Regions from separate parts of the Bacillus cereus group sp. RP43 genome, predicted to be linked through region 1. Evidence: a T-box and tRNA genes for the amino acid it is inferred to sense, from the RefSeq annotation. Region 1 holds a T-box; the other regions hold tRNA genes.

Region 1 (7,086 bases):
CTTGATAATGAAACATATCCATTATGTATTGGGACAATTTTCACTGTATTTTCATTTAGCTCATCCCCCATTACACCAAGGTTCGCACCTGTCGTTAAAACACCCTGCTCTGAAATTTTAATCTTTTCAATCGTTACCATTAAAATATCGCCAGGTTCTGCGCCTTTAATATATACAGGCCCAGTCGCTGGATTAATTCGGTTCCAATCTAATTCTTGAAACACAACATCTTCAGACTGAATTTGATTTTCAAAGCAATCATATGTTTCAAATACAAGACGACTCCCAATTTCTACTTCAATACATGGATTATTTTCTGGTGACATTGCGTAAATGATATGTTCTTTATGAATACGATGCATAGTACCTCTCCCTTTCCATTATTATCTTCTATAACTAATTAGCTTTAATTCATACAAGCTCCTTGTTAAAATTAAAAGTTATTTTCAGATTACAAAAGCACTTAGCTCATTTTGAAACATACACTCTTTACTATAACAGTTATAGAAAGGTGGTATTACAATGCCCCTTATTCCATACAACGAAAGTGACGTTGATTTACTAGCACGCTTAATCCGTGCTGAAGCTGAGGGCGAAGGACGACAAGGTGAACAACTTGTTGGATGTGTTGTAGTAAATCGTGTATTTTGTGATTGCTTAGATTTTAAAGACCTTCGATCTGTGCGTGATGCAGTATATCAAAGCCCTGGCGGATTTGAAGCGGTTCAATACGGATACTTTTATCAACGTGCCCGTGAATCAGAAAAAGAAATCGCAAGAAAAGTTTTACAAGGTGAATGGCGCTGGCCAGCACGATGGGCTCTTTGGTATTTCCGTCCAGTTGGAGCTTGTCCACCTGAATGGTATAATCAGCCGTTTGCAGGGCAATTTAAAAGCCATTGTTTTTACGAACCACGTGGTGATGAATGTCCAAAAATGTATTCACGATAGTAAAAATTAAGCAACGCAAGTACTTATTCTATTGAGTACTTGCGTTGCTTTTAACTATATTTTAGAAATCTAATAATGTGATGAATTTTCTGGCGCCTACCACATGTATTAATAATGGTATACGTGGACCACTTGATTGATTCATAATGAGCCTATATAAAATGATAAATAATTGTTTTTGATTTTCTTTCATTATTTTTTTATTTTCATGATGACAAATCGTATACAATTGCTTCATTAGTTTAGAATGATCGTTATTAGAACGAATTATTTTACAAACTTCTACTAGCCATTTTTTCTGCCGTTCATCTAATGTGTTATAAAACTCCGTATTTTTCTCTTTATTTACCGCAATTAATTTTTTAGATTGAAAGTTTCTTATCCAATACTCAGCACGATTACTTATCGCTATCATTTCAGGTAATGCATAGCTCCTATCTATTTTCTCTAATATATCTTGTAAAATAGATGAATCAAAATTTAATAACGGTAAAGTTCCTGCTACTTGATTAAACTTTGGATGCTCTTTAAATCGGCTATCAAGTCTAGAAAGTTTAATTGCATCAAATAAATCTTCATTTTTGAGTGTTTTATTTTCATAACTATCCTTCAATCTCTCATACTCTGTATAATTGCGAATCACATCTTCATCAAGTCCAATATGAAAAGCTGCATCAGGCTTATATTTTGCAAACATAAAAAGAATTACTTCTGGTAAATACACTTTTAATAAGTCGCTAGGTGTAATACTATTCCCTGAAGAACTGGACATTTTTTCATGATGCCCTTTAATTCCAATGAAATCATAAGCAACGTATTGAGGGGCTTCACAATTGAATATTTTCCTTGCAATTTCCTTTGATACATTATAACTACCTGTCTCCGATGAATGATCTCTTCCGCCCGGTTCGAAAATAACATCCTCTATCATCCATCTCATCGGCCAATCGATTTTCCAATTCAGTTTCATTTTATTTGTATTTAATACCGATAATTCATTTTGATTTCCACATTCACAGTCATACCGAATTGTTTTTAATACTTCATCAAAATGTGTAATAGTTGTTGCATCTTTCCCGCACCTCTCACAATATAACGTAACTGGATAAAAGTTTTCTCTATCTTCTTCTCGGTGTACTCCTGTTTTAAAATCCATTAAAACATCATATATTTCTTTTCTTTTACACAAAGCTTCTAATATGTTTCCGTTATACCTTCCGCTTCTATATTCAGCATGTTGATATATGAATTCCACTTCAATCCCAAATGCTTGGAGCGATTTTTCAAACTCTTTTTCAAAATGCTCCGCATATGAGTTATGACACCCATGTGGATCAGGGATATCACAGTACGGCATACCAATGTATCTTCCAAAAGATGGATCAATATTTTTAGGAACTTTTCTAAACCTGTCATAATCATCCCATGAAAAGATAAAACGAGTCTTTTTCCCTAAATCTTGCAGAGCCTTTACAACTAAATAAGTCGTTACTATTTCACGGAAGTTCCCAATATGAACAGAACCAGATGGACTAATTCCAGATGCACAAACATAAGTTTCTTTATTTGGATGTTTTCTAATTAATTCATGTGCTACTTCATACGCCCAATGCATATACTCACCTCAATTGTTTTTTGTTTTCACATTTTCAGTTTTATGCAATAAAAAAACTCCCACCCCCAAGATTATTCATCTTGAGGACGAGAGTTATTAGCTTCGCGGTACCACCTCAGTTTGTTAATACGTCACCATATTAACCTCTTCAGGTACGGCCAAATATGCTTATACCCTATCTCTATAACGGGAGAATCCGTCGCACCATCCCTAAATAAATTAGTTCTTTGCGCAGCTCCAAGTCTTTTTTCGTTAAGATGTTTAACCGCTCTTTCTCAGCTACCAGAGCTCTCTGTATGCATTCATTCTTAACTACTCTTCTCTTCAATGCCAAATTGTATATTAGTTTTTTACATATGATAATTTATAACAGATGTATTGTCAAATTTTTCTGAACAGAAATTAATAACATATATTTTCCCTATCTAAAAAATATATTATTCCTTCAAGTTGAATTTTGTGACTACACCATCACAATAATATGTCACTTTCGGTTTCTCTTTAAATCGCTTATATTTTTCACTCCCTTCATATACTTGGAATACATTTTCACATGAAACATCACATAGCTCTTTCTCCCCATAGTTTTATGCTATTTTCGAGTTACATGAGAAGGTCTTCGTTTTTTTGTAGTACATCTTTATTCCAATCAAACAAAAGGTTTACCTCCATTTTTATCGAACTTTATATGTATCTCTAATGAATTGAGGTGAAACAGATTGCACAGAAATATTGAATTAGTCGTAGATGCAAAAGCGAGTTTAGGTGAAAGTCCTTGCTGGGATGAAAAAAGACAAATATTATATTGGGTTGATATTATAGAGAAGAAATTATGCCTCTACAGTCCTACTAGTAATATGAACCGAGTGATTATTCTCGATCAACAAATCGGTTGTGTCGTTCCATATTTAGATGATGTAGTACTTTTAGCTGTAGAAAAAGGCTTTTACTCTCTTAATCTAAATACAGAAAAACTTACACATATTTATGACCCTGAACCAGATTTATTAGAAAACCGCTTTAACGATGGAAAATGCGATCCAGCTGGCCGCTTTTGGGCAGGCACTACAGACTTATATGGTATTAATGCGGCTGGTTCCTTGTATTGTTTAAACAATAATTTCAACGTAGATAAAAAAGTTGCACATGTAAATACATCAAATGGTATAGCTTGGTCCCCTGATCATACATTTCTTTATTTCATTGATACGCCTACTAAAAAAGTTGTTCGTTTTGATTATGACATACATACTGGTGTAATTAGCAATCCAACAGATATTATCATCTTCCCTGAAAATGAAGGTATACCCGATGGTATGACAATTGATGTAGAAGGTTGTTTATGGATTGCACATTGGGGAGGCTCGAAGATTACTAGATGGAATCCCTTTACTGGAAAACAGATTTTAAGTATTCCGATTCCTGCTTTATATGTAACGTCGTGTACATTTGGAGGACCTAATTTGACCGATTTATACATCACAACAGCCCGAACAAGAATGACGGATGCGGAATTAAAACAGTACCCACATGCTGGTGGTATATTTCGAATTCAAACAAATATTAAAGGTTGTCCAACCTATTCATTTCGCCATGAAACTATTGGAGCTGAAACATTATGAACATGCTGAACTATTTTGAAGGACAGAAAGACCTACAAATACTTGACCTTGGCTCTGGTGTCGGTAGAAACAGTATTCAGATTGCATAAAAAAATCATGAATAGTGGCGGCACTGTTACTTGTGTCGATCTACTTGATTCGGCTTTAACGAAGTTACAAGTTTATAGCAAAGAACATAGTGTATTTGAATACATAAAAACGGAACAATCAGCAATTGAAGACTACTATATTCCTTCTAAGACCTTTAACTACATCGTTGCGGTATCAAGTTTAGAGCATGTCCGATCAATAGACGATTTTAAAAAAGTGCTGCACTCTATGAAAAATGGGACAAAGAGTGGTGGTATCAATTGTTTAATAGTTAACTCTAACATTCAAGAAATTGACTTGGAAACGAATCAAGAATTAGATGCTTTAATTGAAATTAACCTTTCTACGGAAGAAATGATACGTACACTAAAAGGCGTTTATACCGAATGCCAAAAAGTAAAAGTTGAAATAAAAAATTTAGCGTATGATATTGTACGAAACGGTACACACATTCAATTAAATACGAATGCGATTACTTTTGTCATGCAAAAATTGTAGTTTATTTGAGTGGTGACAATTTTCTTTTTAAGTCACCACTCGTATATTTATGTAAATATCATTCCATCGTAATTACAATTTTCCCTCTAGTATGCTGACTTTCACTCAAAATATGAGCTTCTCTAACTCCTTTTTCATTAAACGGAACAACCTTACTAATGATTGGTTTAATTTTTTCAGCTTGAATCAAACCTGATAATTCGTATAATTGCTTTCCGCTTGGTTTTAACCATAAAAATCCTGATTTTATCCCTTGTACTTCATGCAGTGGTTCATGAACGATAGAAACTAGAACACCACTAGGCTTAATAATTTGAAAACTTTTCTCTTGTACTTCACCGCCGATTGTATCTAACACAATATCATAATCCGATAGTAGCTCTTCAAATTTATTTTTTTTATCATCAATAATGAGGTCAGCACCTAAAGACTTTAAAAACTCTTCATTTTTACTACTTGCAGTTGTAGCGACATAGGCCCCAAATGATTTCGCGATTTGAATTGCAAAACTACCTACTCCGCCCCCTCCAGCATGAATTAATACTCGATCATTTTCTTTTATTTGTGCGTAATCAACAAGACTTTGCCAAGCTGTTAGTCCTGCAAGAGGTATAGACGCAGCTTCTTCAAAACTAAGATTATTTGGCATGTAAGCTACTAAATCTGATTTTACTGTAATGTATTCAGCATAGGAGCCTTTCCCTATATTTTCTGGTTTCGTAAACACTTTATCTCCTATTTTGAAATGGTCCACATCTTCTCCAACTTCTTCAATTACTCCAGCAACATCTAAACCTAATATTATTGGAAATGAAAATTGCAGCTTCTCTTGTAATTCTCCCTTTCTTATTTTCCAATCAACAGGATTGACAGATGTCGCGTGTATGCGTATTAATACTTCATTACATTTAATAACCGGCTTTGGAACTTGTCTTTCTTGTAATTTTTCATCACTACCATATTGATCAATAATAATTGCTTTCATTTCCACTCCTCCTTGTTGTTTATTTTAGTAACTTATACTTATTTTTCAAAATATTTTGTTTTTAATGAAAATAATTATATTTGGAGGTGATATTTATGCTACTCTACTAATTAAGCATCATGAGTGCAAAAAACATTAACCTTACTTTATCTAGTATAAGTTTAAGAAACAACCAAAGTTATATTTTATTTATTTGTTAATGAACTTTAAATGAAACGGAGAGTGTACTATGAGTGAACAAGTTTTCAAAGTGAACGGTATTGATTTATGTACAGAAAGCTTTGGCAATCCTAATAACCCAACAATATTATTAATTATGGGAGCTACGTGTTCAATGGTTTATTGGGATGAAGAATTTTGTGAAAGGTTAGCTAGCACAGGAAGATTTGTCATTCGCTATGATAACCGTGATGTTGGGCGCTCTATTACATATGAGCCTGGGACTTCCAATTACACTGTAGCAGACATGGCTGAAGATGCAATCGGGGCACTCGATGCGTATCATATTGACAAGGCACACCTTCTGGGCATGTCATTAGGAGGTATGATTGCTCAAATTGCTGCAGTAAAACACCCAGAAAGAATATTAACCTTAACATTACTAGCAACAAGCGTTATTGGATCTGATAACAATACTCGTGATTTGCCTCCAATGGATGAAAGAATTTTGACACATCATGCTAATGGTGCGAATTTAGATTGGACAAATAAAGATGTTATAGCGAAATATTTAGTTACAGGATCACGTCTACTCTGTGGATCAAAGCGTATATTTGATGAAGCAAGAACTTTGAAACAAGTAAAACAAGAAATAGAACGTGCTAACAATCTATTAAGTATGTTTAATCACGCCCTCCTAACAGGTGATGATTCTTATGAGGGTATACTTAAATCAATTCTGGTACCAACTTTAGTAATTCATGGTACGGACGATAGAGCTCTTCCACTTGAACATGGCCTCGCACTTATTGACGAAATTCCGAACTCAAAACTATTAACCCTTGAAGGTACAGGACATGAGAATCACCCCGATGACTGGGATAAAATTATTAAAGCAATTTCAGAACATATATCCTATATAAGATAAGGATAACTTTTAGAAGGGGCACAAATTGTTTTGTCCCCTTCTATTTATAGATATTACGATACAATAACAAAAGCCCATCACTTCATCCTTATGTATAGTGATGGGCTCTACATATGATTTTCTATGTTCAAAAGAATGGACAATCTAATTGATCAACAGATTCCCACGATTTTTTTTTTACATTTTCGGTGGATTTACTATTTTCTAGTGATACGTTTTTAAATGGATTCATTTCAAC
Region 2 (7,086 bases), 2.5 Mb from region 1:
CATATCCAATTTGTTCAATTCTTTCAATTACCCCTGCATAACGGATCGCGCTTGGTCCCATATCAACCCCGCGACGCATCTGTCCTAAATCCATTGGAACTCCAATAACTGAGATTTCTTTTTTCATAGATAGTATCCCCCTTTTATGCCTTCCTAAATATTTTAAATCTTTTATATAGTCTGACTCAACTCGACATTTTTCTGCATGGATATACATTTTATTCACTTACATTTACGTTGGAATCCCAATTTTCAAACTATTCTATGTATAAGGTTAACTTGATGAACCAACTAACTTTTCTATCAGCTAATATTTTTATCAGTGCTTTTCTCCATTACTACCTAGAATTACACAAGATATCCTCAAATAAATAGATTAAAAAACGCTTCTACATTTAGAAGCGTTTTTCTGATGCTAGTTTCCATACTGCTGCAATATTTTTTGCTGTCATTTCGATATTCTCTTCTGCCCTTTTATATGCTTCTTCTAACGTCATTGGACTAGCCGTAATACTAAACACTGCATCAATTCCCTTTTCGTAAACAGTCGTATAATTCGAGGATACAGATCCACCAATAGCAATTACAGGAATATGACGACATTTCGCCCGCTTCGCGACACCAACAGGAGCTTTTCCATACGCTGTTTGTTCATCTATTCTTCCCTCACCAGTTACAATCAGATCGGCGCCCTCTATACACTTATCAAAATTTGTATAATCTAATACAATTTCAATCCCTTTTCTTAACTGTCCCTTTAGCACTGCAACGACAGCGGCTCCCATTCCTCCAGCTGCCCCCGCACCTGGTATTTCAGATACATCAAAAGACACATGTTGTTTAAGTATATTAGCATAATGTTTTAAATTCCCATCTAGCTCTTTCATCATCTCTACATTCGCACCTTTTTGTCTCGCAAATACAAAAGATGCCCCGCTCAGTCCAACTAAAGGGTTATCTACATCACATGCTGCTTCTAACTTTATATCTTCCAGGCGTGAATCAATCCTAGAAAGGTCAACAGTGGTTATCAAATGCAATGTCCCTCCAGAGGGTTCTATTACCCCACCTTTCCTATTTATAAATCTTGCGCCTAAGGCAGATAGCATACCAGCCCCACCATCATTTGTAGCACTTCCTCCAAGCCCTAAAATAATGTGTTTAGCTCCTTGATCTAATGCATGTAATATAAGTTCACCTGTCCCTTTTGTAGTTGTAATAAGTGGGTTTCTCTTTTCAATTGGAACGTGTTGTAATCCTGATGCTGCTGCCATTTCAATAAATGCTGTCTTCTTATCCTTAGACATACCATAAAAGGCTTGCACGCTCTCTCCAAGCGGCCCTGTCACATTAAGTGATATAATTTTCCCCATTGTAGCACCAACAAGAGATTCAACCGTTCCTTCGCCTCCATCTCCAATTGGTACCTTAACATACTCTGCTTTAGGAAAAATTGCTGCAAAGCCTCTTTCAATAGCTTCACATACCTCTATAGCTTTCAGGCTTTCTTTATATGAATCCGATGCAATGACAACTTTCATAATTACCTCCCCCTTATCCAATCCTTTTTTTTATTTTAAACGATATACGGAAAAGTTGCCTTTTGGAGTGGAATTTAAACACAAAAAAAGCTTACATCAAATGATGTAAGCTTTCCCTATTTATATGGAGCCTAGCGGGATCGAACCGCTGACCTCCTGCGTGCAAGGCAGGCGCTCTCCCAGCTGAGCTAAGGCCCCTTAGTACTTAAGCGGAAGACGGGATTCGAACCCGCGACCCCAACCTTGGCAAGGTTGTATTCTACCACTGAACTACTTCCGCGAAAATGGTGAGCCATGAAGGATTCGAACCTTCGACCCTCTGATTAAAAGTCAGATGCTCTACCAACTGAGCTAATGGCTCGTAAATGGCTGGGCTAGCTGGATTCGAACCAGCGCATGACGGAGTCAAAGTCCGTTGCCTTACCGCTTGGCTATAGCCCATTAATATTTACTAGTATGGTTATCTTTTCAAAAAAATAAACCCTTTCAGGTTATTTTAAAGAAAATGGTGGAGGGGGGCAGATTCGAACTGCCGAACCCGAAGGAGCGGATTTACAGTCCGCCGCGTTTAGCCACTTCGCTACCCCTCCGACATTTAAAAATATATGGTGGAGGATGACGGGATCGAACCGCCGACCCCCTGCTTGTAAGGCAGGTGCTCTCCCAGCTGAGCTAATCCTCCAAAAGTGATGACCCGTACGGGATTCGAACCCGTGTTACCGCCGTGAAAGGGCGGTGTCTTAACCACTTGACCAACGGGCCAAAAAAATAAAAACTTTTCCCAAGCTTCCAACCGGGCTTGAACCGGTGACCTCTTCCTTACCATGGAAGTACTCTACCAGCTGAGCTATGGAAGCATAATGGCTCCGCAGGTAGGAATCGAACCTACGACCGATCGGTTAACAGCCGATAGCTCTACCGCTGAGCTACTGCGGAATAATATAAGCCTGGCAACGTCCTACTCTCACAGGGACAAGGTCCCAACTACCATCGGCGCTAGAGAGCTTAACTTCCGTGTTCGGTATGGGAACGGGTGTGACCTCTCTGCCATCATTACCAGACTTTTATCATTATACACATTCTTTTCAGAATGTCAAAAGGAATTTTTAATATATATTCCTTCAAAACTAGATAACATTGCTTCATATTATATGGTTAAGTCCTCGATCTATTAGTATTCGTCAGCTCCACATGTCACCATGCTTCCACCTCGAACCTATCAACCTGATCATCTTTCAGGGATCTTACTAGCTTACGCTATGGGAAATCTCATCTTGAGGGGGGCTTCATGCTTAGATGCTTTCAGCACTTATCCCTTCCGCACATAGCTACCCAGCTATGCCCTTGGCAGAACAACTGGTACACCAGCGGTGCGTCCATCCCGGTCCTCTCGTACTAAGGACAGCTCCTCTCAAATTTCCTACGCCCACGACGGATAGGGACCGAACTGTCTCACGACGTTCTGAACCCAGCTCGCGTACCGCTTTAATGGGCGAACAGCCCAACCCTTGGGACCGACTACAGCCCCAGGATGCGATGAGCCGACATCGAGGTGCCAAACCTCCCCGTCGATGTGGACTCTTGGGGGAGATAAGCCTGTTATCCCCGGGGTAGCTTTTATCCGTTGAGCGATGGCCCTTCCATGCGGAACCACCGGATCACTAAGCCCGACTTTCGTCCCTGCTCGACTTGTAGGTCTCGCAGTCAAGCTCCCTTATGCCTTTGCACTCTACGAATGATTTCCAACCATTCTGAGGGAACCTTTGGGCGCCTCCGTTACACTTTAGGAGGCGACCGCCCCAGTCAAACTGCCCACCTGACACTGTCTCCCGGGTCGATAAGACCCGTAGGTTAGAATTTCAATACAGTCAGGGCGGTATCCCACCAGCGCCTCCACCGAAGCTAGCGCTCCGGTTTCAATGGCTCCCGCCTATCCTGTACAAACTGTACCAAAATTCAATATCAGGCTACAGTAAAGCTCCACGGGGTCTTTCCGTCCTGTCGCGGGTAACCTGCATCTTCACAGGTACTATAATTTCACCGAGTCTCTGGTTGAGACAGTGCCCAAATCGTTACACCTTTCGTGCGGGTCGGAACTTACCCGACAAGGAATTTCGCTACCTTAGGACCGTTATAGTTACGGCCGCCGTTTACTGGGGCTTCAGTTCAGAGCTTCGCTTACGCTAACCCCTCTCCTTAACCTTCCAGCACCGGGCAGGTGTCAGCCCCTATACTTCGCCTTACGGCTTCGCAGAGACCTGTGTTTTTGCTAAACAGTCGCTTGGGCCTATTCACTGCGGCTTTCCGTTAAGAAAGCACCCCTTCTCCCGAAGTTACGGGGTCATTTTGCCGAGTTCCTTAACCAGAGTTCTCTCGCACACCTTAGGATTCTCTCCTCGCCTACCTGTGTCGGTTTGCGGTACAGGCACCTTTTATCTCGCTAGAAGCTTTTCTTGGCAGCGGGGAATCAAAGACTTCGCTCCATAAGGAGCTTCCCCATCACAGCTCAGCCTTCACGATAAGCGGATTTGCCTACTTATCAGCCTAACTGCTTGGACGTGCACAACCAATCGCACGCTTCTTCTATCCTTCTGCGTCCCTCCATTGCTCAAACGATAAAGAGGTGGTACAGGAATATCAACCTGTTGTCCATCGCCTACGCCTGTCGGCCTCGGCTTAGGTCCTGACTAACCCTGAGCGGACGAGCCTTCCTCAGGAAACCTTAGGCATTCGGTGGACGGGATTCTCACCCGTCTTTCGCTACTCATACCGGCATTCTCACTTCTAAGCGCTCCACCAGTCCTTCCGGTCTGACTTCACTGCACTTAGAACGCTCCCCTACCACTGATACCATTGGTATCAATTCGCAGCTTCGGTGGTGTATTTAGCCCCGGTACATTTTCGGCGCAGAGTCACTCGACTAGTGAGCTATTACGCACTCTTTAAATGGTGGCTGCTTCTGAGCCAACATCCTAGTTGTCTAAGCAACTCCACATCCTTTTCCACTTAATACACACTTTGGGACCTTAGCTGGCGATCTGGGCTGTTTCCCTCTTGACTACGGATCTTATCACTCGCAGTCTGACTCCTAAGGATAAGTCATTGGCATTCGGAGTTTGACTGAATTCGGTAATCCGATGAGGACCCCTAGTTCAATCAGTGCTCTACCTCCAAGACTCTTACACTTAAGGCTAGCCCTAAAGCTATTTCGGGGAGAACCAGCTATCTCCAGGTTCGATTGGAATTTCTCCGCTACCCACACCTCATCCCCGCACTTTTCAACGTGCGTGGGTTCGGGCCTCCATTCAGTGTTACCTGAACTTCACCCTGGACATGGGTAGATCACCTGGTTTCGGGTCTACGACCACGTACTAAACGCCCTATTCAGACTCGCTTTCGCTGCGGCTCCGCCTCTTCAGCTTAACCTCGCACGGGATCGTAACTCGCCGGTTCATTCTACAAAAGGCACGCCATCACCCATTAACGGGCTCTGACTATTTGTAGGCACACGGTTTCAGGATCTCTTTCACTCCCCTTCCGGGGTGCTTTTCACCTTTCCCTCACGGTACTGGTTCACTATCGATCACTAGGGAGTATTTAGCCTTGGGAGATGGTCCTCCCAGATTCCGACGGAATTTCACGTGTTCCGCCGTACTCAGGATACATTCAAGAGAGAACGAAGTTTCGACTACGGGGTTGTTACCCTCTGTGACGGACCTTTCCAGGTCGCTTCGTCTACCTCGTTCCTTTGTAACTCCGTATAGAATGTCCTACAACCCCAAGAGGCAAGCCTCTTGGTTTGGGCTAGATTCCGTTTCGCTCGCCGCTACTCAGGAAATCGCATTTGCTTTCTCTTCCTCCAGGTACTTAGATGTTTCAGTTCCCTGGGTCTGTCTTCCATACCCTATGTATTCAGGTAAGGATACCATACCATTACGTATAGTGGGTTTCCCCATTCGGAAATCTTCGGATCAAAGCTTACTTACAGCTCCCCGAAGCATATCGGCGTTAGTCCCGTCCTTCATCGACTCCTAGTGTCAAGGCATCCACCGTGCGCCCTTTCTAACTTAACCAAACTAAAATTAAAAAAATATGAGCTACACTGTTATCTAGTTTTCAAAGAACATACATTTAAACTTGAGAGATAGTTCTCTCAAAACTGAACGAAACGAAACAAGTCAACGTTTATTGATGAACTGCGTTCATCAATTCTCCATAGAAAGGAGGTGATCCAGCCGCACCTTCCGATACGGCTACCTTGTTACGACTTCACCCCAATCATCTGTCCCACCTTAGGCGGCTGGCTCCATAAAGGTTACCCCACCGACTTCGGGTGTTACAAACTCTCGTGGTGTGACGGGCGGTGTGTACAAGGCCCGGGAACGTATTCACCGCGGCATGCTGATCCGCGATTACTAGCGATTCCAGCTTCATGTAGGCGAGTTGCAGCCTACAATCCGAACTGAGAACGGTTTTATGAGATTAGCTCCACCTCGCGGTCTTGCAGCTCTTTGTACCGTCCATTGTAGCACGTGTGTAGCCCAGGTCATAAGGGGCATGATGATTTGACGTCATCCCCACCTTCCTCCGGTTTGTCACCGGCAGTCACCTTAGAGTGCCCAACTTAATGATGGCAACTAAGATCAAGGGTTGCGCTCGTTGCGGGACTTAACCCAACATCTCACGACACGAGCTGACGACAACCATGCACCACCTGTCACTCTGCTCCCGAAGGAGAAGTCCTATCTCTAGGATTTTCAGAGGATGTCAAGACCTGGTAAGGTTCTTCGCGTTGCTTCGAATTAAACCACATGCTCCACCGCTTGTGCGGGCCCCCGTCAATTCCTTTGAGTTTCAGCCTTGCGGCCGTACTCCCCAGGCGGAGTGCTTAATGCGTTAACTTCAGCACTAAAGGGCGGAAACCCTCTAACACTTAGCACTCATCGTTTACGGCGTGGACTACCAGGGTATCTAATCCTGTTTGCTCCCCACGCTTTCGCGCCTCAGTGTCAGTTACAGACCAGAAAGTCGCCTTCGCCACTGGTGTTCCTCCATATCTCTACGCATTTCACCGCTACACATGGAATTCCACTTTCCTCTTCTGCACTCAAGTCTCCCAGTTTCCAATGACCCTCCACGGTTGAGCCGTGGGCTTTCACATCAGACTTAAGAAACCACCTGCGCGCGCTTTACGCCCAATAATTCCGGATAACGCTTGCCACCTACGTATTACCGCGGCTGCTGGCACGTAGTTAGCCGTGGCTTTCTGGTTAGGTACCGTCAAGGTGCCAGCTTATTCAACTAGCACTTGTTCTTCCCTAACAACAGAGTTTTACGACCCGAAAGCCTTCATCACTCACGCGGCGTTGCTCCGTCAGACTTTCGTCCATTGCGGAAGATTCCCTACTGCTGCCTCCCGTAGGAGTCTGGGCCGTGTCTCAGTCCCAGTGTGGCCGATCACCCTCTCAGGTCGGCTACGCATCGTTGCCTTGGTGAGCCGTTACCTCACCAACTAGCTAATGCGACGCGGGTCCATCCATAAGTG
Region 3 (7,086 bases), 2.4 Mb from region 1:
TCCAGCAGAGAAGGCTATGGAATTTGTTAATGCAGAAAAAGAAGTGGAGTCTGCAGAAGATGCGTTGCAAGGTGCGCAAGATATTATTGCGGAACTTGTTTCGGATAATGCGGCATATCGTAGTTGGATTCGCAATACTACTTTCCGAAAAGGGATTATGTCTTCATCTGTAAAAGATAAAGAAAAAGATGAAAAGAATATATATGAAATGTATTATGGCTACGAAGAACCGTTGCAAAAAGTAGTGCCGCATCGTGTACTAGCTATGAATCGTGGTGAAAAGGAAGACGTATTAAGAGTTTCTGTTATCACGCCAATTGAAGAAATTCTTCAGTTTTTACATAAAAAAATGATTCTTGATGAAGCTTCTAAAAGTGCACATTATGTACAATTAGCGATGGAAGATGGATATAAGCGATTAATTCAACCTTCAATAGAAAGAGAAATTCGTAAAGAATTAATGGAAACGGCCGAAGAGCAAGCGATTCATATTTTCTCTGAGAATTTACGTAATTTATTATTACAGCCTCCGATGAAAGGGAAAGTTGTGTTAGCGGTAGATCCAGCATATAGGACCGGTTGTAAATTAGCTGTAGTAGATGATACAGGGAAAGTTCTTCACATAGATGTTATTTATCCGCATCCGCCTGTTCGTAAATATGAGGATGCAAAAACGAAAATCATTTCCATTATAGATAAATATGAAGTTGAAATGATAGCGATTGGAAATGGTACAGCTTCGAGAGAAACGGAAGAATTTATAGTAGATGTATTACAAAATGTAGAACGAGATGTATTTTACATTATTGTAAATGAAGCGGGTGCTAGTGTGTACTCAGCATCTGATGTAGCTCGCGAGGAATTCCCGAATTTACAGGTTGAAGAAAGGAGTGCTGTTTCAATTGGGAGACGTCTGCAAGATCCACTTGCAGAGCTTGTGAAAATTGACCCTAAATCTGTTGGGGTGGGACAATATCAACATGATGTATCTCAAAAGAGATTAAATGAATCATTAACATTTGTAGTAGAGACAGCGGTTAACCGAGTTGGTGTTAATGTAAATACAGCTTCAGTTGCATTGTTGCAATATGTTTCGGGGTTATCAAAAACAGTTGCGAAAAATATTGTAGCTAAGCGTGAGGAAGATGGAAAATTCACGAAGCGTACTGAATTAAAGAAAATCCCGCGTTTAGGTGCAAAAACATATGAACAATGTATCGGGTTTTTACGTATATTAGAAGGAGCGAATCCGTTAGATCGCACAGGGATTCATCCAGAACAATATAAAAATGTTGAATTGTTATTAAAGAGCCTAGGGTTATCAAAGAATGATGTGGGGAAACCAAACTTGCAAAAGAGTTTAGAAGGAGTAGATATTTCTAAATTATCTCAAGAGACCGAGATTGGTGAGCCAACATTAGTTGATATTATGGATGCTTTAATTAGCCCGGAACGAGATATGAGGGATGAGTTGCCAAAGCCACTTTTGAAAAAGGGGATTTTAAAATTAGAAGATTTAAAGCGTGGTATGGAATTAGAGGGAACGATCCGCAATGTTGTTGATTTCGGTGCCTTTGTTGATATTGGTGTGAAGCAAGATGGTTTAGTACATATTTCTAAACTAAGTAAACAATTTGTAAAGCATCCATTAGATATCGTATCGGTGGGGCAAATTGTAAAGGTATGGGTAGATGATATTGATACGAAAAAAGGTCGTGTTGCATTATCAATGTTACCAATTGAATAGAAAATAAAGAGAGCAGATGAAACTGCTCTCTTTTTATGGATAGGAAAGTTTCATTGATTATGAGCTTTGGTGTATTTTACTATAATAAAACCAGCATTCATTTAGTAACTTGATTTGATACCGGTTTTTTTCGAAATATGCACGTTGCATTTGTTTCTTTAGCCATGTAGGCATAGGAATCCCTCCTTGTTTAATCCTGCTCTCAAAAATTCCTCCTTTTATATTAAAGAAATATTGATGAGAGGTTGGTGAGTGGATTTCTATCAATGCTGCATTTTTAGAAATCACGCTTCTTGAATGAGGATGGGTATATGTACTATTTAATATATGTATAGGAAGGGAGAAAAGTGTAAAAATATTTTTTGTTTAGGAGGAATGAGAATGGATGAGCAAGAAATTCAGAGGTTAGTGGAAGAGGTATCGTTACAATGCTTTGGAATGCCGTTTTTACATAAAGCGATGTTTAATAGTAGGTTACGTACAACGGGTGGGCGCTATCTATTGAAGAATCATAATATAGAATTGAATTATCGATATTACGAAATATATGGTAAAGAAGAGTTAGTCGGGATTGTTAAACATGAACTTTGTCATTATCACTTACATATCACAGGAAAAGGGTATAAGCACCGAGATAGAGATTTTCGTGAGTTATTAAAGAAAGTAGGTGCACCACGTTTTTGTAAACGAATGATTAGTGAGGAGGAAACGAAAGTTTATACGTATGAATGTATAGGTTGTTCGTTTCAATATGTAAGAAGACGTAAAATAAATACACAAAGATATGTATGTGGAAAGTGCAAAGGACAACTAAAACTGGTAGTGAAAACATCTTGACAGTGAAAACGCAATCCAGTATATTATAAACATGTCCCGTTTGCGCAAGACGTTGTAAAAAAACTTCTTGACTTACGATGAGAAATTTTATAAGATACAAATTGTCTTTATTATTCCGCAGTAGCTCAGTGGTAGAGCTATCGGCTGTTAACCGATCGGTCGTAGGTTCGAGTCCTACCTGCGGAGCCATATACAGAGAAGTACCCAAGTGGCTCAAGGGGCTCCCCTGCTAAGGGAGTAGATCGCTAACGCGGTGCGAGGGTTCGAATCCCTTCTTCTCTGCCATATATATTGGCCCGTTGGTCAAGTGGTTAAGACACCGCCCTTTCACGGCGGTAACACGGGTTCGAATCCCGTACGGGTCACCACTTCGGAGGATTAGCTCAGCTGGGAGAGCACCTGCCTTACAAGCAGGGGGTCGGCGGTTCGATCCCGTCATCCTCCACCATATAAATTATATAAATAATATTATCGCGGGGTGGAGCAGTACGGTAGCTCGTCGGGCTCATAACCCGAAGGTCGCAGGTTCAAATCCTGTCCCCGCAACCAAATGGTCCCGTGGTGTAGTGGTTAACATGCCTGCCTGTCACGCAGGAGATCGCCGGTTCGACCCCGGTCGGGACCGCCATTTTAACTTCTGCTATATAGCAGTTGTTTTTTATTGGTCATTATGGTACAATAACATTTGTCTTTGAAAAGAAGATAACTATTTCGATGGGCTATAGCCAAGCGGTAAGGCAACGGACTTTGACTCCGTCATGCGCTGGTTCGAATCCAGCTAGCCCAGCCATTTACGAGCCATTAGCTCAGTTGGTAGAGCATCTGACTTTTAATCAGAGGGTCGAAGGTTCGAATCCTTCATGGCTCACTTTTGTTTTTTCCGCGCGGTCGTGGCGGAACGGCAGACGCGCTAGGTTGAGGGCCTAGTGGGGGAAACCCCGTGGAGGTTCAAGTCCTCTCGGCCGCATCAAAAAATCTTTTTAAAAAAGTACTTGTATTTGAAAATGTAGTATGATAAGATAATTGAGTCGCCAAAATACAACGACGAAAAAACATCATGAATAAGCGCCCGTAGCTCAATTGGATAGAGCGTTTGACTACGGATCAAGAGGTTAGGGGTTCGACTCCTCTCGGGCGCGCCATAACGGGAAGTGGCTCAGCTTGGTAGAGCACCTGGTTTGGGACCAGGGGGTCGCAGGTTCAAATCCTGTCTTCCCGACCACGCGGGTGTAGTTTAGTGGTAAAACAAGAGCCTTCCAAGCTCTGGTCGAGAGTTCGATTCTCTTCACCCGCTTTTAGTTCTTTGAAAACTGAACGAAACAAACAACGTGAACGTCAATTTTTATTTTTAGATGCTAGACAAACTAACTTTATTGGAGAGTTTGATCCTGGCTCAGGATGAACGCTGGCGGCGTGCCTAATACATGCAAGTCGAGCGAATGGATTAAGAGCTTGCTCTTATGAAGTTAGCGGCGGACGGGTGAGTAACACGTGGGTAACCTGCCCATAAGACTGGGATAACTCCGGGAAACCGGGGCTAATACCGGATAATATTTTGAACTGCATGGTTCGAAATTGAAAGGCGGCTTCGGCTGTCACTTATGGATGGACCCGCGTCGCATTAGCTAGTTGGTGAGGTAACGGCTCACCAAGGCAACGATGCGTAGCCGACCTGAGAGGGTGATCGGCCACACTGGGACTGAGACACGGCCCAGACTCCTACGGGAGGCAGCAGTAGGGAATCTTCCGCAATGGACGAAAGTCTGACGGAGCAACGCCGCGTGAGTGATGAAGGCTTTCGGGTCGTAAAACTCTGTTGTTAGGGAAGAACAAGTGCTAGTTGAATAAGCTGGCACCTTGACGGTACCTAACCAGAAAGCCACGGCTAACTACGTGCCAGCAGCCGCGGTAATACGTAGGTGGCAAGCGTTATCCGGAATTATTGGGCGTAAAGCGCGCGCAGGTGGTTTCTTAAGTCTGATGTGAAAGCCCACGGCTCAACCGTGGAGGGTCATTGGAAACTGGGAGACTTGAGTGCAGAAGAGGAAAGTGGAATTCCATGTGTAGCGGTGAAATGCGTAGAGATATGGAGGAACACCAGTGGCGAAGGCGACTTTCTGGTCTGTAACTGACACTGAGGCGCGAAAGCGTGGGGAGCAAACAGGATTAGATACCCTGGTAGTCCACGCCGTAAACGATGAGTGCTAAGTGTTAGAGGGTTTCCGCCCTTTAGTGCTGAAGTTAACGCATTAAGCACTCCGCCTGGGGAGTACGGCCGCAAGGCTGAAACTCAAAGGAATTGACGGGGGCCCGCACAAGCGGTGGAGCATGTGGTTTAATTCGAAGCAACGCGAAGAACCTTACCAGGTCTTGACATCCTCTGAAAATCCTAGAGATAGGACTTCTCCTTCGGGAGCAGAGTGACAGGTGGTGCATGGTTGTCGTCAGCTCGTGTCGTGAGATGTTGGGTTAAGTCCCGCAACGAGCGCAACCCTTGATCTTAGTTGCCATCATTAAGTTGGGCACTCTAAGGTGACTGCCGGTGACAAACCGGAGGAAGGTGGGGATGACGTCAAATCATCATGCCCCTTATGACCTGGGCTACACACGTGCTACAATGGACGGTACAAAGAGCTGCAAGACCGCGAGGTGGAGCTAATCTCATAAAACCGTTCTCAGTTCGGATTGTAGGCTGCAACTCGCCTACATGAAGCTGGAATCGCTAGTAATCGCGGATCAGCATGCCGCGGTGAATACGTTCCCGGGCCTTGTACACACCGCCCGTCACACCACGAGAGTTTGTAACACCCGAAGTCGGTGGGGTAACCTTTATGGAGCCAGCCGCCTAAGGTGGGACAGATGATTGGGGTGAAGTCGTAACAAGGTAGCCGTATCGGAAGGTGCGGCTGGATCACCTCCTTTCTATGGAGAATTGATGAACGCAGTTCATCAATAAACGTTGACTTGTTTCGTTTCGTTCAGTTTTGAGAGAACTATCTCTCAAGTTTAAATGTATGTTCTTTGAAAACTAGATAACAGTGTAGCTCATATTTTTTTAATTTTAGTTTGGTTAAGTTAGAAAGGGCGCACGGTGGATGCCTTGACACTAGGAGTCGATGAAGGACGGGACTAACGCCGATATGCTTCGGGGAGCTGTAAGTAAGCTTTGATCCGAAGATTTCCGAATGGGGAAACCCACTATACGTAATGGTATGGTATCCTTACCTGAATACATAGGGTATGGAAGACAGACCCAGGGAACTGAAACATCTAAGTACCTGGAGGAAGAGAAAGCAAATGCGATTTCCTGAGTAGCGGCGAGCGAAACGGAATCTAGCCCAAACCAAGAGGCTTGCCTCTTGGGGTTGTAGGACATTCTATACGGAGTTACAAAGGAACGAGGTAGACGAAGCGACCTGGAAAGGTCCGTCACAGAGGGTAACAACCCCGTAGTCGAAACTTCGTTCTCTCTTGAATGTATCCTGAGTACGGCGGAACACGTGAAATTCCGTCGGAATCTGGGAGGACCATCTCCCAAGGCTAAATACTCCCTAGTGATCGATAGTGAACCAGTACCGTGAGGGAAAGGTGAAAAGCACCCCGGAAGGGGAGTGAAAGAGATCCTGAAACCGTGTGCCTACAAATAGTCAGAGCCCGTTAATGGGTGATGGCGTGCCTTTTGTAGAATGAACCGGCGAGTTACGATCCCGTGCAAGGTTAAGCTGAAGAGGCGGAGCCGCAGCGAAAGCGAGTCTGAATAGGGCGTTTAGTACGTGGTCGTAGACCCGAAACCAGGTGATCTACCCATGTCCAGGGTGAAGTTCAGGTAACACTGAATGGAGGCCCGAACCCACGCACGTTGAAAAGTGCGGGGATGAGGTGTGGGTAGCGGAGAAATTCCAATCGAACCTGGAGATAGCTGGTTCTCCCCGAAATAGCTTTAGGGCTAGCCTTAAGTGTAAGAGTCTTGGAGGTAGAGCACTGATTGAACTAGGGGTCCTCATCGGATTACCGAATTCAGTCAAACTCCGAATGCCAATGACTTATCCTTAGGAGTCAGACTGCGAGTGATAAGATCCGTAGTCAAGAGGGAAACAGCCCAGATCGCCAGCTAAGGTCCCAAAGTGTGTATTAAGTGGAAAAGGATGTGGAGTTGCTTAGACAACTAGGATGTTGGCTCAGAAGCAGCCACCATTTAAAGAGTGCGTAATAGCTCACTAGTCGAGTGACTCTGCGCCGAAAATGTACCGGGGCTAAATACACCACCGAAGCTGCGAATTGATACCAATGGTATCAGTGGTAGGGGAGCGTTCTAAGTGCAGTGAAGTCAGACCGGAAGGACTGGTGGAGCGCTTAGAAGTGAGAATGCCGGTATGAGTAGCGAAAGACGGGTGAGAATCCCGTCCACCGAATGCCTAAGGTTTCCTGAGGAAGGCTCGTCCGCTCAGGGTTAGTCAGGACCTAAGCCGAGGCCGACAGGCGTAGGCGATGGACAACAGGTT
Region 4 (7,086 bases), 1.9 Mb from region 1:
GTTGGTGAGGTAACGGCTCACCAAGGCAACGATGCGTAGCCGACCTGAGAGGGTGATCGGCCACACTGGGACTGAGACACGGCCCAGACTCCTACGGGAGGCAGCAGTAGGGAATCTTCCGCAATGGACGAAAGTCTGACGGAGCAACGCCGCGTGAGTGATGAAGGCTTTCGGGTCGTAAAACTCTGTTGTTAGGGAAGAACAAGTGCTAGTTGAATAAGCTGGCACCTTGACGGTACCTAACCAGAAAGCCACGGCTAACTACGTGCCAGCAGCCGCGGTAATACGTAGGTGGCAAGCGTTATCCGGAATTATTGGGCGTAAAGCGCGCGCAGGTGGTTTCTTAAGTCTGATGTGAAAGCCCACGGCTCAACCGTGGAGGGTCATTGGAAACTGGGAGACTTGAGTGCAGAAGAGGAAAGTGGAATTCCATGTGTAGCGGTGAAATGCGTAGAGATATGGAGGAACACCAGTGGCGAAGGCGACTTTCTGGTCTGTAACTGACACTGAGGCGCGAAAGCGTGGGGAGCAAACAGGATTAGATACCCTGGTAGTCCACGCCGTAAACGATGAGTGCTAAGTGTTAGAGGGTTTCCGCCCTTTAGTGCTGAAGTTAACGCATTAAGCACTCCGCCTGGGGAGTACGGCCGCAAGGCTGAAACTCAAAGGAATTGACGGGGGCCCGCACAAGCGGTGGAGCATGTGGTTTAATTCGAAGCAACGCGAAGAACCTTACCAGGTCTTGACATCCTCTGAAAATCCTAGAGATAGGACTTCTCCTTCGGGAGCAGAGTGACAGGTGGTGCATGGTTGTCGTCAGCTCGTGTCGTGAGATGTTGGGTTAAGTCCCGCAACGAGCGCAACCCTTGATCTTAGTTGCCATCATTAAGTTGGGCACTCTAAGGTGACTGCCGGTGACAAACCGGAGGAAGGTGGGGATGACGTCAAATCATCATGCCCCTTATGACCTGGGCTACACACGTGCTACAATGGACGGTACAAAGAGCTGCAAGACCGCGAGGTGGAGCTAATCTCATAAAACCGTTCTCAGTTCGGATTGTAGGCTGCAACTCGCCTACATGAAGCTGGAATCGCTAGTAATCGCGGATCAGCATGCCGCGGTGAATACGTTCCCGGGCCTTGTACACACCGCCCGTCACACCACGAGAGTTTGTAACACCCGAAGTCGGTGGGGTAACCTTTATGGAGCCAGCCGCCTAAGGTGGGACAGATGATTGGGGTGAAGTCGTAACAAGGTAGCCGTATCGGAAGGTGCGGCTGGATCACCTCCTTTCTATGGAGAATTGATGAACGCAGTTCATCAATAAACGTTGACTTGTTTCGTTTCGTTCAGTTTTGAGAGAACTATCTCTCAAGTTTAAATGTATGTTCTTTGAAAACTAGATAACAGTGTAGCTCATATTTTTTTAATTTTAGTTTGGTTAAGTTAGAAAGGGCGCACGGTGGATGCCTTGACACTAGGAGTCGATGAAGGACGGGACTAACGCCGATATGCTTCGGGGAGCTGTAAGTAAGCTTTGATCCGAAGATTTCCGAATGGGGAAACCCACTATACGTAATGGTATGGTATCCTTACCTGAATACATAGGGTATGGAAGACAGACCCAGGGAACTGAAACATCTAAGTACCTGGAGGAAGAGAAAGCAAATGCGATTTCCTGAGTAGCGGCGAGCGAAACGGAATCTAGCCCAAACCAAGAGGCTTGCCTCTTGGGGTTGTAGGACATTCTATACGGAGTTACAAAGGAACGAGGTAGACGAAGCGACCTGGAAAGGTCCGTCACAGAGGGTAACAACCCCGTAGTCGAAACTTCGTTCTCTCTTGAATGTATCCTGAGTACGGCGGAACACGTGAAATTCCGTCGGAATCTGGGAGGACCATCTCCCAAGGCTAAATACTCCCTAGTGATCGATAGTGAACCAGTACCGTGAGGGAAAGGTGAAAAGCACCCCGGAAGGGGAGTGAAAGAGATCCTGAAACCGTGTGCCTACAAATAGTCAGAGCCCGTTAATGGGTGATGGCGTGCCTTTTGTAGAATGAACCGGCGAGTTACGATCCCGTGCAAGGTTAAGCTGAAGAGGCGGAGCCGCAGCGAAAGCGAGTCTGAATAGGGCGTTTAGTACGTGGTCGTAGACCCGAAACCAGGTGATCTACCCATGTCCAGGGTGAAGTTCAGGTAACACTGAATGGAGGCCCGAACCCACGCACGTTGAAAAGTGCGGGGATGAGGTGTGGGTAGCGGAGAAATTCCAATCGAACCTGGAGATAGCTGGTTCTCCCCGAAATAGCTTTAGGGCTAGCCTTAAGTGTAAGAGTCTTGGAGGTAGAGCACTGATTGAACTAGGGGTCCTCATCGGATTACCGAATTCAGTCAAACTCCGAATGCCAATGACTTATCCTTAGGAGTCAGACTGCGAGTGATAAGATCCGTAGTCAAGAGGGAAACAGCCCAGATCGCCAGCTAAGGTCCCAAAGTGTGTATTAAGTGGAAAAGGATGTGGAGTTGCTTAGACAACTAGGATGTTGGCTCAGAAGCAGCCACCATTTAAAGAGTGCGTAATAGCTCACTAGTCGAGTGACTCTGCGCCGAAAATGTACCGGGGCTAAATACACCACCGAAGCTGCGAATTGATACCAATGGTATCAGTGGTAGGGGAGCGTTCTAAGTGCAGTGAAGTCAGACCGGAAGGACTGGTGGAGCGCTTAGAAGTGAGAATGCCGGTATGAGTAGCGAAAGACGGGTGAGAATCCCGTCCACCGAATGCCTAAGGTTTCCTGAGGAAGGCTCGTCCGCTCAGGGTTAGTCAGGACCTAAGCCGAGGCCGACAGGCGTAGGCGATGGACAACAGGTTGATATTCCTGTACCACCTCTTTATCGTTTGAGCAATGGAGGGACGCAGAAGGATAGAAGAAGCGTGCGATTGGTTGTGCACGTCCAAGCAGTTAGGCTGATAAGTAGGCAAATCCGCTTATCGTGAAGGCTGAGCTGTGATGGGGAAGCTCCTTATGGAGCGAAGTCTTTGATTCCCCGCTGCCAAGAAAAGCTTCTAGCGAGATAAAAGGTGCCTGTACCGCAAACCGACACAGGTAGGCGAGGAGAGAATCCTAAGGTGTGCGAGAGAACTCTGGTTAAGGAACTCGGCAAAATGACCCCGTAACTTCGGGAGAAGGGGTGCTTTCTTAACGGAAAGCCGCAGTGAATAGGCCCAAGCGACTGTTTAGCAAAAACACAGGTCTCTGCGAAGCCGTAAGGCGAAGTATAGGGGCTGACACCTGCCCGGTGCTGGAAGGTTAAGGAGAGGGGTTAGCGTAAGCGAAGCTCTGAACTGAAGCCCCAGTAAACGGCGGCCGTAACTATAACGGTCCTAAGGTAGCGAAATTCCTTGTCGGGTAAGTTCCGACCCGCACGAAAGGTGTAACGATTTGGGCACTGTCTCAACCAGAGACTCGGTGAAATTATAGTACCTGTGAAGATGCAGGTTACCCGCGACAGGACGGAAAGACCCCGTGGAGCTTTACTGTAGCCTGATATTGAATTTTGGTACAGTTTGTACAGGATAGGCGGGAGCCATTGAAACCGGAGCGCTAGCTTCGGTGGAGGCGCTGGTGGGATACCGCCCTGACTGTATTGAAATTCTAACCTACGGGTCTTATCGACCCGGGAGACAGTGTCAGGTGGGCAGTTTGACTGGGGCGGTCGCCTCCTAAAGTGTAACGGAGGCGCCCAAAGGTTCCCTCAGAATGGTTGGAAATCATTCGTAGAGTGCAAAGGCATAAGGGAGCTTGACTGCGAGACCTACAAGTCGAGCAGGGACGAAAGTCGGGCTTAGTGATCCGGTGGTTCCGCATGGAAGGGCCATCGCTCAACGGATAAAAGCTACCCCGGGGATAACAGGCTTATCTCCCCCAAGAGTCCACATCGACGGGGAGGTTTGGCACCTCGATGTCGGCTCATCGCATCCTGGGGCTGTAGTCGGTCCCAAGGGTTGGGCTGTTCGCCCATTAAAGCGGTACGCGAGCTGGGTTCAGAACGTCGTGAGACAGTTCGGTCCCTATCCGTCGTGGGCGTAGGAAATTTGAGAGGAGCTGTCCTTAGTACGAGAGGACCGGGATGGACGCACCGCTGGTGTACCAGTTGTTCTGCCAAGGGCATAGCTGGGTAGCTATGTGCGGAAGGGATAAGTGCTGAAAGCATCTAAGCATGAAGCCCCCCTCAAGATGAGATTTCCCATAGCGTAAGCTAGTAAGATCCCTGAAAGATGATCAGGTTGATAGGTTCGAGGTGGAAGCATGGTGACATGTGGAGCTGACGAATACTAATAGATCGAGGACTTAACCATATAATATGAAGCAATGTTATCTAGTTTTGAAAGAATATAAAAAACTTGTTGACCTTTAAAAGTTAATAAGTTATAATGATTCTTGTCTTAAATGAATATAGTCTGGTAATGATGGCAGAGAGGTCACACCCGTTCCCATACCGAACACGGAAGTTAAGCTCTCTAGCGCCGATGGTAGTTGGGACCTTGTCCCTGTGAGAGTAGGACGTTGCCAGGCAAAATGGAGGATTAGCTCAGCTGGGAGAGCACCTGCCTTACAAGCAGGGGGTCGGCGGTTCGATCCCGTCATCCTCCACCATTTATGTCGGAGGGGTAGCGAAGTGGCTAAACGCGGCGGACTGTAAATCCGCTCCTTCGGGTTCGGCAGTTCGAATCTGCCCCCCTCCACCATTTCTTAATTATTGGGCTATAGCCAAGCGGTAAGGCAACGGACTTTGACTCCGTCATGCGCTGGTTCGAATCCAGCTAGCCCAGCCATTAAGAGCCATTAGCTCAGTTGGTAGAGCATCTGACTTTTAATCAGAGGGTCGAAGGTTCGAATCCTTCATGGCTCACCATTTTAACAAAATATGCGGGTGTGGCGGAATTGGCAGACGCACTAGACTTAGGATCTAGCGCCTTTGGCGTGGGGGTTCGACTCCCTTCACCCGCACTTTTAATAAAATAACTCATACATGTTTTGCGGAAGTAGTTCAGTGGTAGAATACAACCTTGCCAAGGTTGGGGTCGCGGGTTCGAATCCCGTCTTCCGCTCCAATTTTCAATATGACATGCCGGGGTGGCGGAACAGGCAGACGCACAGGACTTAAAATCCTGCGGTGGGTGACCACCGTGCGGGTTCGACCCCCGCCCTCGGCACCATATGCGCCCGTAGCTCAATTGGATAGAGCGTTTGACTACGGATCAAGAGGTTAGGGGTTCGACTCCTCTCGGGCGCGCTTTTATTAACGGGAAGTGGCTCAGCTTGGTAGAGCACCTGGTTTGGGACCAGGGGGTCGCAGGTTCAAATCCTGTCTTCCCGATTTTCCCAAAAACATGGGGCCTTAGCTCAGCTGGGAGAGCGCCTGCCTTGCACGCAGGAGGTCAGCGGTTCGATCCCGCTAGGCTCCACTTTATTTTTTATATGTCGGAGGTATACCCAAGTTCGGCTGAAGGGATCGGTCTTGAAAACCGACAGGCGGCGAGAGTCGCGCGGGGGTTCGAATCCCTCTACCTCCTCCATTTTTTTAAAAAGTGGCTTAGTTACATATAAAAATGAATAAGATATTAATTTTTCCTTCATGGAGGTATACCCAAGTTCGGCTGAAGGGATCGGTCTTGAAAACCGACAGGCGGCGAGAGTCGCGCGGGGGTTCGAATCCCTCTACCTCCTCCATTTATTTTTAAAACATAATATCGTCGCGGGGTGGAGCAGTACGGTAGCTCGTCGGGCTCATAACCCGAAGGTCGCAGGTTCAAATCCTGTCCCCGCAACCAATGGTCCCGTGGTGTAGTGGTTAACATGCCTGCCTGTCACGCAGGAGATCGCCGGTTCGACCCCGGTCGGGACCGCCATTTTATGTTGGCTCGGTAGCTCAGTCGGTAGAGCAGAGGACTGAAAATCCTCGTGTCGGCGGTTCGATTCCGTCCCGAGCCACCATTTTTTTATGCCGGCTTAGCTCAATTGGTAGAGCAACTGACTTGTAATCAGTAGGTTGGGGGTTCAAGTCCTCTAGCCGGCATCATTTAGGGGCATAGTTTAAAGGTAGAACTGAGGTCTCCAAAACCTCCAGTGTGGGTTCGATTCCTACTGCCCCTGTAAAGTATATGGGCCTATAGCTCAGCTGGTTAGAGCGCACGCCTGATAAGCGTGAGGTCGATGGTTCGAGTCCATTTAGGCCCACCATATATTCCGCAGTAGCTCAGTGGTAGAGCTATCGGCTGTTAACCGATCGGTCGTAGGTTCGAGTCCTACCTGCGGAGCCATGGCCCGTTGGTCAAGTGGTTAAGACACCGCCCTTTCACGGCGGTAACACGGGTTCGAATCCCGTACGGGTCATAAAAAAAAGAGTCAGCATATTGCTGACTCTTTTTTATTATGTATAAGCCTCTTTTTATCACCTTATTTTCCTGAAATAAATAAAGGGATTTAGGAAAAGCTATGGTATGTATTAAAAGGAGGAGATGAAAAATGACACAAGTTAGAGAACTTATGAGTACTCATATCGTACATTGTACACCGTTAGATAATGTATATGAGGCGGCTGTAAAAATGAAGGAAGAATCGGTTGGATTGATTCCTGTTATTGAAAATAAACAAGTTGTTGGGCTTGTTACTGATCGAGACTTAGTTGTTCGTGGGATTGCTGAAAAACATCCTGGATCTAATCAAATTACAAATGTAATGACAACAAACATTGTTTCAGTTTCTCCAGATGATTCTATTGAAAAAGCTACAGAGTTAATGGCACAATATCAAATTAGACGATTACCGGTAGTTGAGAGCGGTCAACTTGTTGGGATGCTAGCACTAGGTGATTTAGCTATAAGAAAATCAGCAGATGATCAAGCAGGGTTTGCTTTAAGTGAAATCTCGGAGCATACGGAATAAATTATGTATAAAGATCAGATACATTATTCTAGTATATATGGATTAAACTAATATATTAGCGTGATGTATCTGAGACATTATATAATAAGTATAGAGTCAATATTTTTGACAGTTTTTTAAAATTTGTCATTCCT

What was found. The T-box of region 1 lies ahead of lysS (lysine--tRNA ligase). A T-box ahead of a tRNA ligase gene usually reads a tRNA of that ligase, here a tRNA-Lys.
Positions count from the first base shown of each region.
Region 2: it encodes a tRNA-Lys, which carries the amino acid that the T-box ahead of lysS (lysine--tRNA ligase) is inferred to sense. The anticodon was not compared.
Region 3: it encodes a tRNA-Lys, which carries the amino acid that the T-box ahead of lysS (lysine--tRNA ligase) is inferred to sense. The anticodon was not compared.
Region 4: it encodes a tRNA-Lys, which carries the amino acid that the T-box ahead of lysS (lysine--tRNA ligase) is inferred to sense. The anticodon was not compared.

Region 1 is NZ_JARVHQ010000001.1:2,543,253-2,550,338, reverse strand. Features, by position in the region: gene QCI75_RS13540 (acetamidase/formamidase family protein) at 1-362, opposite strand, end outside; gene QCI75_RS13535 (cell wall hydrolase) at 523-951, shown strand; gene lysS (lysine--tRNA ligase) at 1,013-2,566, opposite strand; T-box leader at 2,646-2,903, opposite strand; partial or broken gene QCI75_RS13525 (DUF2197 domain-containing protein) at 2,969-3,138, opposite strand; gene QCI75_RS13520 (SMP-30/gluconolactonase/LRE family protein) at 3,286-4,188, shown strand; partial or broken gene QCI75_RS13515 (class I SAM-dependent methyltransferase) at 4,185-4,776, shown strand; gene QCI75_RS13510 (NADP-dependent oxidoreductase) at 4,835-5,761, opposite strand; gene mleBCA (BCA family alpha/beta fold macrolide esterase) at 5,991-6,848, shown strand; gene QCI75_RS13500 (hypothetical protein) at 6,976-7,086, opposite strand, start outside.
Region 2 is NZ_JARVHQ010000001.1:4,997,681-5,004,766, forward strand. Features, by position in the region: gene rocF (arginase) at 1-127, opposite strand, end outside; gene QCI75_RS25870 (glycerate kinase) at 396-1,541, opposite strand; tRNA gene QCI75_RS25875 (tRNA-Ala) at 1,667-1,739, opposite strand; tRNA gene QCI75_RS25880 (tRNA-Gly) at 1,750-1,821, opposite strand; tRNA gene QCI75_RS25885 (tRNA-Lys) at 1,827-1,902, opposite strand; tRNA gene QCI75_RS25890 (tRNA-Gln) at 1,908-1,982, opposite strand; tRNA gene QCI75_RS25895 (tRNA-Tyr) at 2,048-2,131, opposite strand; tRNA gene QCI75_RS25900 (tRNA-Val) at 2,148-2,223, opposite strand; tRNA gene QCI75_RS25905 (tRNA-Glu) at 2,232-2,303, opposite strand; tRNA gene QCI75_RS25910 (tRNA-Thr) at 2,326-2,398, opposite strand; tRNA gene QCI75_RS25915 (tRNA-Asn) at 2,403-2,477, opposite strand; rRNA gene rrf (5S ribosomal RNA) at 2,487-2,602, opposite strand; rRNA gene QCI75_RS25925 (23S ribosomal RNA) at 2,693-5,614, opposite strand; rRNA gene QCI75_RS25930 (16S ribosomal RNA) at 5,761-7,086, opposite strand, start outside.
Region 3 is NZ_JARVHQ010000001.1:4,901,870-4,908,955, reverse strand. Features, by position in the region: gene QCI75_RS25410 (Tex family protein) at 1-1,747, shown strand, start outside; gene cmpA (cortex morphogenetic protein CmpA) at 1,805-1,921, opposite strand; gene QCI75_RS25400 (SprT family protein) at 2,129-2,584, shown strand; tRNA gene QCI75_RS25395 (tRNA-Asn) at 2,699-2,773, shown strand; tRNA gene QCI75_RS25390 (tRNA-Ser) at 2,779-2,869, shown strand; tRNA gene QCI75_RS25385 (tRNA-Glu) at 2,878-2,952, shown strand; tRNA gene QCI75_RS25380 (tRNA-Val) at 2,957-3,032, shown strand; tRNA gene QCI75_RS25375 (tRNA-Met) at 3,057-3,133, shown strand; tRNA gene QCI75_RS25370 (tRNA-Asp) at 3,137-3,212, shown strand; tRNA gene QCI75_RS25365 (tRNA-Gln) at 3,300-3,374, shown strand; tRNA gene QCI75_RS25360 (tRNA-Lys) at 3,380-3,452, shown strand; tRNA gene QCI75_RS25355 (tRNA-Leu) at 3,469-3,551, shown strand; tRNA gene QCI75_RS25350 (tRNA-Arg) at 3,650-3,726, shown strand; tRNA gene QCI75_RS25345 (tRNA-Pro) at 3,730-3,806, shown strand; tRNA gene QCI75_RS25340 (tRNA-Gly) at 3,808-3,878, shown strand; rRNA gene QCI75_RS25335 (16S ribosomal RNA) at 3,955-5,506, shown strand; rRNA gene QCI75_RS25330 (23S ribosomal RNA) at 5,653-7,086, shown strand, end outside.
Region 4 is NZ_JARVHQ010000001.1:4,435,190-4,442,275, reverse strand. Features, by position in the region: rRNA gene QCI75_RS23215 (16S ribosomal RNA) at 1-1,294, shown strand, start outside; rRNA gene QCI75_RS23210 (23S ribosomal RNA) at 1,441-4,362, shown strand; rRNA gene rrf (5S ribosomal RNA) at 4,464-4,579, shown strand; tRNA gene QCI75_RS23200 (tRNA-Val) at 4,585-4,660, shown strand; tRNA gene QCI75_RS23195 (tRNA-Tyr) at 4,669-4,752, shown strand; tRNA gene QCI75_RS23190 (tRNA-Gln) at 4,765-4,839, shown strand; tRNA gene QCI75_RS23185 (tRNA-Lys) at 4,844-4,919, shown strand; tRNA gene QCI75_RS23180 (tRNA-Leu) at 4,934-5,014, shown strand; tRNA gene QCI75_RS23175 (tRNA-Gly) at 5,044-5,118, shown strand; tRNA gene QCI75_RS23170 (tRNA-Leu) at 5,135-5,223, shown strand; tRNA gene QCI75_RS23165 (tRNA-Arg) at 5,227-5,300, shown strand; tRNA gene QCI75_RS23160 (tRNA-Pro) at 5,311-5,384, shown strand; tRNA gene QCI75_RS23155 (tRNA-Ala) at 5,400-5,472, shown strand; tRNA gene QCI75_RS23150 (tRNA-Ser) at 5,491-5,583, shown strand; tRNA gene QCI75_RS23145 (tRNA-Ser) at 5,645-5,737, shown strand; tRNA gene QCI75_RS23140 (tRNA-Met) at 5,762-5,838, shown strand; tRNA gene QCI75_RS23135 (tRNA-Asp) at 5,841-5,916, shown strand; tRNA gene QCI75_RS23130 (tRNA-Phe) at 5,926-6,001, shown strand; tRNA gene QCI75_RS23125 (tRNA-Thr) at 6,011-6,083, shown strand; tRNA gene QCI75_RS23120 (tRNA-Trp) at 6,090-6,160, shown strand; tRNA gene QCI75_RS23115 (tRNA-Ile) at 6,171-6,247, shown strand; tRNA gene QCI75_RS23110 (tRNA-Asn) at 6,253-6,327, shown strand; tRNA gene QCI75_RS23105 (tRNA-Glu) at 6,329-6,400, shown strand; gene QCI75_RS23100 (CBS domain-containing protein) at 6,533-6,952, shown strand.